Regions from separate parts of the Arthrobacter arabinosi genome, predicted to be linked through region 2. Evidence: predicted binding sites of a transcription regulator. Region 2 holds the regulator's gene; the other holds the start of a gene.
The links. The regulator HrcA, encoded in region 2, represses chaperone genes, less so after heat shock. The targets are predictions, from matches to a motif close to TTNGCACTCGNNNNNNNCGAGTGCNAA.

Region 1 (5,576 bases), on a different contig from region 2:
CCGTGGACTCCGCGAGCTCCTCGTCGCTCAGGTAGGCGTCCGAGCCGGCGAACCCCACGGCACCCGCGAGCAGCGCACCGCGCCCCGCTCCGGAACCGTCGGGTGAGTACTGGACCTGCGCACGCGGATACAGCGCGGAGAGTCCCGTCCGCCAGGCATCCATCGCGGGCCCCTGGGCGGAGGAGCCGGAGGCCGTCACCGCTCCCTGGAGGCTCGTGTCGCCGCGCTGCGCCGCCGCCTTCTGCTCCGGTCCGAGGGGGTAGTCCGACCCGCAGGCGGTCAGGCCGAGGACGACGGCGAGCGACAGGGACAGGGCGGCACGAATTCTCACCACCGCAACGTTACAGGTGGCTGATCGGTGAACCCAAGGTGGACAGCCGGTGGACGAACGCCCTCGGGGGCGGGTCAGGCGTGGCGGAGGCGGTAGCCGTCGCCCCGGTGGACGAGGCGGCGGCCACCGCCGTCGCTCAGCCTGATCCACACCACGGAGGCGTCGTCGGTCCTCATGTCCAGGACACCGTGCAGCTGGGCCCGCGTGGCGTGGTGGAGGACGACGTCCTGGCCGCGCGTGAAGCCCGACCAGTCCTGGAGCTCGACATCGGGGGCTGGGGGGAGAGCGTCCATGGTGGGCCTTTCGGGAGGTTCCGGGATTCCACCGTAGCCGCGCTTCCTGAACGGCGCGTGAATGCCTGCTGAAGGTTGGTGCGGTTCCCGCCCCGACGCCGTCAGAGGGTCCGCCATGCTCCGCTCGTCAGATGCGATCCCGCCTGGGGGCCCATGAGGAGCATGCCGCCGTCGACGACGAACGAGGCACCATTGACGTAGCTGGAGGCGCCGGAGGCGAGGAACGCGACGACGTCGGCGATCTCCTCGGGTGCGCCGGGGCGGCCGAGCGGGATGCCAGGGCGGTCCATGGAGTGGGGGTCCTTCTCCTCGGAGTCGTTCATGGGCGTGTTGATCTCACCGGGCAGCACCGCATTGGCGGTGATGCCCCGATCCGCCAGTTCGAGGGCGATGGTCCGGATCAGGCCACCGAGTCCGTGCTTCGAGGCGTCGTACGCCGCCGAGCCCACGCGCGGCTGCTCCTGGTGCACGCTGGTCACTGCGATGATGCGCCCGCCCCGGCCGCCGTCGATCATGTGCCGCGCGGCCCGCTGGAGGCAGACGAACGCGCCGTCGAGGTTCGCGCCCATCGTGCCGCGCCACGTGTCCCAGTCCGTCTCCATGAACATGGTGCCGCCGTTGACGCCGGCATTGTTGACGAAGACGTCGAGGCCGCCGAGCTCGTGCGCGAGCTGGTCGACGACGTCGCCGCAGGCGGGCGCGTCCGTGGTGTCGAGCTGCGCGACGGCGGCCCGCACGCCCTTCTCCCGCACGAGGCGGGCGGTCTCCTCGGCTCCCTCCTGGTCGGAGTGCCAGGTGACGCCGACGTCGCAGCCTGCCGCGGCAAGGGCGACGGCCGTCGCGCGGCCGATGCCGGAATCGGAACCGGTGACGATTGCTTTGCTCGGTGTGAAGTCCATGCCCCCATCCTTCGCACCCGGCCGCCCGGTGTGCAAGGGGAACCTGGGGTGGACGCCGGATACCCCCGGGCGGGCGCCCGGGGGTATCCGTGGCGGGCGGTCCTACGCGTCGACGGCGCCCTGGGGGGCCGCGTCCGTGACGGACGACTGGACCGATTCAGCGGATTCACCGCTGATCACCTCGATCTTGCGGGGCTTCGCGCGCTCGATGACGGGGATCGTCACGCTGAGGACCCCGTTCTCGTAGCGGGCGGCGATGCCCTCCGTGTCGACGCCCTGGCCGAGGTTGAGCTGGCGCAGGAACGAGCCGCTCTCGCGCTCGCGGGTCAGCCACTTGACGCCCTCCGCGCTGCGCAGAGTGCGCTCGGCACGGATGGTGAGGAGCTGGCCGTCGACGTCGATGTCGACCGACCCGGGGTCGATGCCCGGGAGATCCGCGGAGAGGACGTAGTGGTCCCTCTCGCGGTAGAGGTCCATCGGCATGAGGCGCAGGCCGGAGCGGCCCTCCAGCAGGGCGCCGGTAACGCGGTCCAGCTCACGGAACGGATCGAATTTCATGGCCACGGGAAACAACTCCTTCGCTGATGCCACCGGCAGGTGGTTGGATCGTCGTAGTTGAGCGCCCTCCGCTCAACTACGCAAAATGTTAGCACTCGGACCAGCCGAGTGCTAAGGAGGCGTGTTCGCCCGGGGCGAAATCCTCCGGGCACAGGAAAGGCCCGTACCGACGTAGCGGTACGGGCCTTTCCTGTGCTGTCTCCAGCCGATCCTCGTGCCTGCGCGGGGCCTCGATCCCCGGGCCTTCCGCGTGTGAAGCGGGTGCTCTACCAGACTGAGCTACACAGGCAATTGGTTCTCCCATAGCTTAGGCCATCCGGGCGTCCCGCCAAATTCCCCCGAAGCACAAGGGCGACCACCGCCTGCACGGCGGTCGTGCTGGCCATCGCTGCGCCGCCTCAGTAGCCTGAAGCAAAGCCTGCTGAGCGTTTTCCGCGCCCACCCGGTACCGCACCCCGAAGGGACAGCACCATGGACAACCAGGATCTCCTGCAGCGCATCCAGGCACTCGTTCAGGAAGAGCACGAACTCCGTGAGCAGCCCCAGGACGCCGGCGCGGAGCACCAGGACCACGCCACCCGCCTCAAGCGTGTCGAGGAGGATCTCGACCAGTGCTGGGACCTGCTGCGTCAGCGCCGCGCGAAGGCGTCGGCCGGGGAGGACCCGGCCGACGCCGACGCCCGTCCCGTCAGCCAGGTGGAGGGATACCGCCAGTAATGGGCCCGGGCCTCGTGGTGTTCGATGTCAACGGGACCCTCTCGGACCTGGGGCGGATGTCCCAGCACTTCGAGGAGATCGGCGCTCCAGGCCACCTGGCCGCCCTGTGGTTCGCGTCGGTGCTCCGTGACGGGTTCGCCCTCACGGCAGCCGGCGGGAACACGCCCTTCGCCGACGTCGCCGAGGACGCCCTGAGCACGGTCCTCGCCGACCAGCTGCTCAACCGTGACGCCGGGGAGGCCATCGGGCACGTGATGACGAGGTTCCAGGAGCTGCCGGTCCACCCGGACGTCGTCGAGGGGATCCGCGCCCTTGCCGCCCGGGGCATCGAACTGGCGGCCCTCACCAACGGGGCCGCCGCGACGGCGGAGGCCCTCCTCGAGCGGGCCGGGATCCGGGAGGAGATGGGCCCCGTCCTGTCCGTCGAGGACGCACCGCGGTGGAAGCCCGCGCCGGAGTCCTACGCCTACGCCCTCGGGACGGTGCGGCGGACGGCGGACGACGTCGTGCTCGTCGCCGCCCACCCGTGGGATATCGAGGGCGCCGCGCGGGCGGGCCTGAGGACGGCGTGGCTGAACCGCGCCGGCTCGCCCTACCCTGCCGCCATGGCGCGCCCGGATCACGAGGTGTCGACGATCGGGGAACTGGCCGACATCCTCGCTCCCTGAGCGATGACGGTGTCCGTCGGGAGGAACGGCAGGCAGCGCAAGGCCGGGAACGGAGCGTCCTCACCGCCCCTCCGGTCCTGCGGCCCGCTATGCTGGAACTCTTGGTGAGCCGGGAAGTCTGGTCGGCGCTCTCTCGAGCGAGCCCGACCCCAGGAAACCATGACCTCCACACGTATGCCGTCCGATCCGCCCGGCACACCCCGCGACGCCACCGTCTTCGCACGCAGCAGCTACCCCGAACACCTGCGGATCTCCGGCATCCTGCGCAAGGAGACCGTCGGCGGAGGGCTCCTCCTCCTCGCCACCGTCCTGGCGCTCGTCCTCGCGAACACCGCCGCAGCGGACACCTATTTCGCGGTCCGTGACTTCAGGTTCGGCTACGAGCCCTGGCACCTCGAGCTGAGCGTCGGGGCGTGGGCCGCGGACGGCCTGCTCGCCATCTTCTTCTTCCTTGCGGGACTGGAGCTGAAGCGTGAGTTCGTCGCCGGTGACCTGCGCACCTTCGACCGCGCGATCGTGCCCGTCGCGGCGGCGATCGGCGGGGTCGCCGTGCCCGCCCTGGTGTACGTCGCGATCACGCTGAGTGCGGGCCCTGAGGCACTGCGCGGCTGGGCCATCCCGACCGCGACCGACATCGCCTTCGCCGTGGCCGTCCTCGCCGTCGTCGGATCGTCCCTCCCGAGCGCCCTGCGTATCTTCCTGCTGACACTCGCCGTCGTGGACGACCTCCTGGCCATCAGTATCATCGCGTTCTTCTACTCGGAGGACATCTCCGTCCCGCCCCTGCTGGTCGCGATCGTCCCGCTCGCGCTCTACGCGTTCCTCGCGCAGCGCTTCCCCACCTTCTTCCAGCGCCGGACCTGGTCGCCGTGGCTGATCCTGCTCCCGCTCGGGTTCGTGGTGTGGGCCCTGGTCCACGAATCCGGGGTGCACGCCACCGTCGCCGGCGTCCTGCTCGGGTTCGCCATCCCCGTCCTCCCGCGCGGCGCCACGGCATCGGACCTCGACGACCCGGCGCAGCCCGTCGCCGCCGAGCCGGCGCACGGGCCGGCCAAGGCGCACGACGTACAGCCCGAAGGACTGGCCGACACCCTCGAGCACCGCATCCGCCCGCTGTCCGCGGGCTTCGCCGTGCCCGTCTTCGCCTTCTTCTCCGCCGGAGTGACGGTCGGCGGCGTCGAGGGACTCGTCGGCGCCGTCACCGACCCCATCGCCGTCGGCATCATGGTGGCACTCGTCATCGGCAAGCCCGTGGGAATCCTGCTGGCGACCCTCGCCGTCACGAAGACCACCAAGGCCAGCCTGGACCCGGACCTCGCATGGGTGGACATCGTCGGCGTCGCCCTGCTGGCGGGCGTCGGCTTCACGGTGTCGCTGCTCATCAGCGAACTCGCCTTCGGCCAGGGCACACCGGAGGACGACCACGCGAAGGTCGCCATCCTCGCCGGGTCGCTGATCGCCGCGCTCGCCGCCGCGGTGCTGCTGCGCCGGCGGAACGGTCGGTACCGCGAGATCGAGAAGCAGGAGACGATCGACGCGGACAACGACGGCGTCCCCGACGTCTTCGAGCGGCGCTAGGTCAGGCGCCCACTCGCCGCCAGAGCCAGGACAGCGTCAGGGCACCGGCACTGCGGCGGAAGCCGCTCTGCCCGGACACGACCTCGAGGGCGGCCCAGACGGCCAGGCACACCGAACTGGCCAGGCGCAGACGCTCGCGGTTCTTCCCGTCGAGCGCCATGAACGAGGCCGCACCGAGGAGTGCCCATCCGAGGATCGGGGCGTTCGGCTTCTGGGCGACCGTCTGGCGGCCGAGGCTGTCGGTGAAGAAACCCATCACGCACCCTTCTTCTTGGCTGAACCGGAGTCCTTCGCGGACCCGGCCTTCTTCTGGCGGTTCTTCTCGACGCTGCGGCGCAGGGCCTCCATGAGGTCCAGCACGTTGTCGCCGTCGTCGTCGGCCTTGGCGGCGCCGAAGGTCTCCTCGGTGTCGAGGGTGTCACCCTTCTCGATCTTCGCGTCGATCAGGGTGCGTAGCTGCACCTGGTACTCGTCCGTGAAATTCTGCGGATCGAAGTCCGTGGAGAAGGACTCGACGAGGGCCGCCGACATC
Region 2 (5,576 bases):
CCTCCCAGGACGCGTACGCCGGTTCGGTCCTCGCCGAACTCGCCCTCGGGGCGCAGGCGCTGGAGGCGTCCGGGGTGCCCGCCCGGCCGCTGGAGACGGTCTTCTTCGGAGGCGGCACGCCCACGCTCCTGCCCGCGGAGGACCTCGCGTCCATCCTGACGGCCGCCCGCGACCAGTGGGGCCTGGCGCCCGACGCCGAGGTGACCACCGAGGCGAACCCGGACTCGGTCACACCGGAGTCGCTGCGCATCCTCAGGGCGGCCGGCTTCACGCGGGTCTCCTTCGGCATGCAGTCCGCCGTGCCCCACGTCCTGGCCGTGCTCGATCGCACCCATGCACCGGACCGCGTCCCGCAGGCCGTGGAGTGGGCCCGGGAGGCCGGGTTGAAGGTCAGCCTCGACCTGATCTACGGCACGCCGGGGGAGTCGCTGGAGGACTGGCGGGTCTCCCTGGCCACGGCGCTGTCCTACGGGCCTGACCACATCTCCGCCTACGCCCTCATCATCGAGGACGGGACACGCCTGGCAGCACGGATCCGCCGGGGCCAGGTGCCGCCGATCGACGACGACGACCACGCCGACAAGTACGCCCTCGCGGACGAGCTGCTCACCGAGGGCGGCCTGCAGTGGTACGAGGTCAGCAACTGGGCGCGCACCCCCGAGGACGCCTGCCGGCACAACCTGGCCTACTGGCGCGGTAGCGACTGGTGGGGAGCGGGCCCGGGTGCCCACTCGCACGTCGGGGGGACCCGCTGGTGGAACGTGAAGCACCCCCGCCCCTACGCCGACGCCCTCGCCGCCGGTCGGTCCCCGGCCGCGGGCCGGGAGATCCTGTCGGACGGGGACCGCTACGTCGAGGACGTGATGCTGCGGGTGCGCCTGCGGGAGGGCCTCGCCACCGAGACCCTCACTGCGGGGGGACGCCGTGCGGTCGCCGGGCTGATCGCCGACGGACTCGTGGAGCCTGCCGCGGCCTTCGCGGGCCGCGTGATCCTGACCTTCAGGGGCCGACTGCTCGCCGACGCCGTCGTGCGCAGGCTGCTGCCCGACTGACGCGTCGGGCGCGGGTCGGGCGGACCGGCCGGGAGGGGCTCAGCGGATGAGACGCAGGTTCAGCGCGTAGCGGTAGGGGCGCCCGCGATTGACCTGGATCCCGGCATTGACCGAGAAGATGGTGATCGTCACCCAGATCAGGGCGTTCAGCACCGCGAACACCGCGCCGACGACCGGCAGGAGCGACAGCAGCCAGGCCAGCAGGGCGAGGATTGTGGGAGGGAGCGTGAAGTTCAGCGCCTCCTTGGACTCCTGGGCCGTGAAGGGGCCGCGATCCTTGAAGATCAGGAAGATCAGCAGGGACGGGATGAAGCCGAGGATCCCCCCGAAGTGGGCCAGCGTGGCGAACTGGCGGTCTTCCGATGCCGTCAGCGGAAGCGCGTTCGCCGGAGTGCCTTCGAACGCGGGCTGCGACTCGCCCCGTCCGTGGTGCTGTTGGTCGGCGGTGTTGAACAACGTCAAGTCCTTTGCTGGCTGTCGAGAATGTTCCCCCGGAGTGTGCTCCAAGGATACGGGGTGGCAGGCTCCGGTCGGCTCAGGGGCTGCCGGGAGTCGCGGTGAGGAAGTCGATCACTTCCTCGACCCGCCCCAGCAGCGAGGGCTCGAGATCCGCGTAGCTGCTGACCCGGCCGAGGATGCGCTTCCATCCGTTGGCCACGGCGGCCTTGTCGTGGTGGGGCCAGCCGAGACCGGCCAGGATGCCCGTCTTCCAGTCCTGGTGGCGGGGGACGACGGGCCAGTCCGCCAGGCCCAGCGCGGCCGGCTTGACCGCCTGCCAGACGTCCACGTAGGGGTGGCCGACGATCAGCACGTTGCCCCGGGCCCCGGGGGCGGTCATCGCCTGCTGCGCGATCCGGTACTCCTTGGTGCCCGGGAGCAGGTGGTCCACGAGGATCCCGAGCCTGCGCTGCGGGCCCGGTCCGAAGGCGCGGATGGCGCCTTCGAGGTCGTCGACGCCGTGCAACGGTTCGACGACGATTCCCTCCAGGCGGAGGTCGTCGCCCCACACCTTCTCGACGAGTTCGGCGTCGTGCTGGCCCTCCACCCAGATCCTGCTGGCTCGGGCGGTCCTGGCCCGCGCGTTCTCCACCCGCACGGAGCCGGAGGCGGTGCGGGCGGCAGGAGCGGCGGTGCGGGACCCGCCGGGGACGGGCGCGACGACGTGCACGGGCCGGCCCTCGAGGAGGAAGCCGTGGCCGAGCCTGAACGTCCGGGTCTTGCCGCGGCGGTCCTCGAGCACCATCACGTGCAGCCCGCCGGACTTCTCCACCCGGACCACCGCGCCGACGAACCCGCTCTGGACGTCCTCGAGCACCATGTCCTTCTCGACGGGGACATCGGCGAGTCCTACCCGCTTCGGAGCCGCCAGGTCGCGGGCTCCCCAGCCGTGGTCCATCCCGGGTCCGTCCTTCCCACAGGGGCTCCGGCGGTCTGCCGCAGCCCGGGATCCCAATGCTAACAATCGCAGCGGACGTACTAGACTTGGCACTTGCGCGTGTCGAGTGCTAACGACCGGGAACCAGCCGCCGCACGTACCCGTGGGAAGAGGAACAGATCCGGAGGTGACACAGGAATGAGTGAACCGCGACGCCTTGAGGTGCTCCGGGCCATCGTCGAGGACTACGTCCACTCCAGGGAGCCCGTAGGGTCCAAGGCCCTGGTGGACCGCCACCGGCTCGGCGTCTCCTCCGCCACCATCCGCAACGACATGGCGGTCCTCGAGGAGGAGGGCCTGATCACCGCCCCGCACACGAGCTCCGGGCGCATCCCCACCGACAAGGGGTACCGCCTGTTCGTGGACCGCATCTCCGAGGTGAAACCGCTGTCCGCGCCGGAGAAGAAGGCCATCCAGACCCTGCTCGAGGGCGCCGAGGACCTCGACGACGTCATGGACCGCACGGTGAGGCTGCTCGCGCAGCTCACCAACCAGGTGGCGGTGGTCCAGTTCCCGCGCGTCGGCGGAGCCGCGGTGCGGCACATCGAATTCGTCCAGCTGGCTCCGCAGCAGATCCTCGCGGTCCTGATCGCCACGAACGGCACCGTGCAGCAGCGCATCGTCCGGACGCCGGCGGAGATCGAGGAGTCGGAGCTCGCGGAGCTCAAGCAGCGCATCCTGTCCGCCGTGTCCGGCGTGAAGCTCACGGCGCTCCCCGGCGAGCTCGGCGTCGCCCTCTCCAAGCTCCCCCCGGGGCTGCGCGCCCACGGGGGTACGATCGTCAGGGCCCTCGAGCAGCTTGCCGGGCTCGGGCGGGAGGACCGCATCCTGCTCGCCGGGACGGCCAACCTGGCCCGCTCTACCGGGGACTTCCCGCTGAGCATCGGCCCCGTCCTGGAGGCGCTCGAGGAGCAGGTGGTCATGCTGCGGCTGCTGTCGGAGATGGAATACGACGCGCGCGGCATCTCGGTGCGGATCGGGAGCGAGAATCCCTACGGGGGGCTGTCGGAGGCCTCCGTGGTGGCCACAGGATACGGCCCGGATGCCGGAGCGAAGCTCGGGATCCTCGGCCCCACCCGGATGGACTATCCGACGACGATGGCGGCGGTGCGCGCCGTCGCCCGCTACCTCTCGAGGATCCTCGAGGAATAGCGGGGCAGCGGTCCGGGGTTGTCGATAGCGGCGCCGAAACCGTCCATGGCCTTTCCGCCGGTGCAGCCGGCGAGCAGATGACAGACGTCCAACAGGAAGTGATGTGCACGAGTGAGTAATCACTATGAGGTCCTCGGTGTAGCGCAGGGTGCGACCGGGGAGGAAATCAAGAAGGCGTACCGCAAGCTCGCCCGGAAGCTCCACCCCGACGTGAACGAGGGGCCGGACGCGTCGGAGGAGTTCAAGCGTGTCAGCCACGCCTACGAGGTGCTGTCCGATCCGCAGAAGCGGCGGGTGTACGACACCACAGGCAACGAGAACGGGACGGACAGCGGCTACGGCGCGGGGTACTCGGGCTCGGGTTTCGCCTTCCAGGACATCTTCGAGACCTTCTTCGGCGGGGGCGGCGGTCAGCAGTCCGCGGCTCCGTCGCGGACGCGTCGTGGTCAGGATGCGCTCATCAACGTGCGCATCGACCTGAAGGACGCGGTGTTCGGCGTCAACAAGAAGATCGAGGTGGACACCGCCGAGGTGTGCCCCACGTGCGACGGCAGCTGCTGCCAGCCCGGCACCTCCCCGCGCACCTGCGACATCTGCGGCGGTTCGGGTCAGGTCCAGCGCGCCGTGCGGTCGATCCTCGGCCAGGTCATGACGAGCGCCCCCTGCGGCACCTGCCAGGGCTTCGGCACCGTCATCCCCAGCCCCTGCCACGAGTGCAGCGGCGAGGGCCGCGTGCGTGCCCGCCGCACCCTGACCATCAAGGTACCGGCAGGTGTGAGCACCGGCACGCGCATCCAGTTGGCCGGCCAGGGTGAGGCCGGAACGGCCGGCGGACCGCAGGGCGACCTGTATGTCGAGATCCGCGTCGCCACCGACTCCACCTTCCTCCGCGACGGCGACGACCTGCACGTGACCCTGAGCGTGCCGATGACCGCCGCGGCGCTCGGTACCACGGTGCACCTGGACACCTACGACGGCGACCAGGAGCTGGACATCAAGCCCGGCACCCAGCCCGGCGAGATCCTGACCCTGCGGGGCCTCGGCGTCACGCACCTGCGGAGCCAGGGCAGGGGAGACCTCCGGGTCCACCTCAACGTCGAGACACCGCGCAACGTGGACCCGCAGCAGGAGGAGCTCCTGCGCAGGCTCGCGGAACTGCGCAACGAGGAGTACACCGACGGACAGCTCGCCAGCAGCGGCTCCGGCGTCTTCGCCCGCCTGCGGGAGCGGCTCGGAAACCGCTGACCATGACGCGTCCCCTGTTCTTCGGGCCGGCCGAGGCGGTCCGCGCCGCGGCCCCGGGCGGCGTCTTCGTGCTCGGCGGGGACGAGGGGCGCCATGCCGCCACCGTCCGCCGCCTCGGCGAGGGTGAGCGCCTCGACGTCTCCGACGGTGCGGGCTACCGGATCGGCGGCGTGATCACCGCCGTGGGGAACGGGACCGTCGAGGTCGCGGTGGAGACGGCCGGCCAGGAGCCCGCTCCGCAGCATCGGCTGGTCCTCGTCCAGGCCCTCGCCAAGGGCGGTCGCGACGAGCAGGCCGTGGAGGCGGCGACCGAACTCGGAGTCGACGCGGTCGTGCCCTGGCACGCCGAGCGGAGCATCGTCCGCTGGCGTGGCGACAGGGCCGAGAAGGGCCGGCAGAAGTGGGTCTCGCTCGTCCGGGCCGCGTCCAAACAGTCGCGTCGCTCGTTCGTGCCTGAGGTCCACGCGGTGCTGGACACGTCGGGGCTGGCCGCGTGGGCGGGGGCGGTCGACCGCATGATCGTCCTGCACGAGGACGCCGACCTCCCGCTCGCCGACCAGGTCTCCGATCTTCTCGCGGCCGGATCGGGGGGACCGACCTCGACCGCCGTCGTCGTCGGACCGGAGGGTGGGATCAGTGCTGCGGAATTGGGGACGCTGCGCGCCGCCGGGGCCGGGGTCGCGCGCCTGGGC

Region 1: the regulator HrcA is predicted to act here: its motif matches at 2,170-2,196, upstream of ACX80P_RS12200 (Hsp20/alpha crystallin family protein).

What each region holds. Positions count from the first base shown of each region.
Region 1 is NZ_JBTNDF010000004.1:170,164-175,739, forward strand. It holds gene pstS (phosphate ABC transporter substrate-binding protein PstS) at 1-331, opposite strand, end outside; gene ACX80P_RS12190 (hypothetical protein) at 406-624, opposite strand; gene ACX80P_RS12195 (SDR family oxidoreductase) at 726-1,523, opposite strand; gene ACX80P_RS12200 (Hsp20/alpha crystallin family protein) at 1,626-2,081, opposite strand; tRNA gene ACX80P_RS12205 (tRNA-Val) at 2,297-2,370, opposite strand; gene ACX80P_RS12210 (DUF2630 family protein) at 2,553-2,798, shown strand; gene ACX80P_RS12215 (haloacid dehalogenase type II) at 2,798-3,466, shown strand; gene nhaA (Na+/H+ antiporter NhaA) at 3,626-5,044, shown strand; gene ACX80P_RS12225 (hypothetical protein) at 5,046-5,300, opposite strand; gene ku (non-homologous end joining protein Ku) at 5,300-5,576, opposite strand, start outside.
Region 2 is NZ_JBTNDF010000001.1:426,286-431,861, forward strand. It holds gene hemW (radical SAM family heme chaperone HemW) at 1-1,052, shown strand, start outside; gene ACX80P_RS02055 (DUF4870 domain-containing protein) at 1,092-1,508, opposite strand; gene ACX80P_RS02060 (DUF3097 family protein) at 1,588-2,448, opposite strand; gene hrcA (heat-inducible transcriptional repressor HrcA) at 2,626-3,639, shown strand; gene dnaJ (molecular chaperone DnaJ) at 3,751-4,884, shown strand; gene ACX80P_RS02075 (16S rRNA (uracil(1498)-N(3))-methyltransferase) at 4,887-5,576, shown strand, end outside.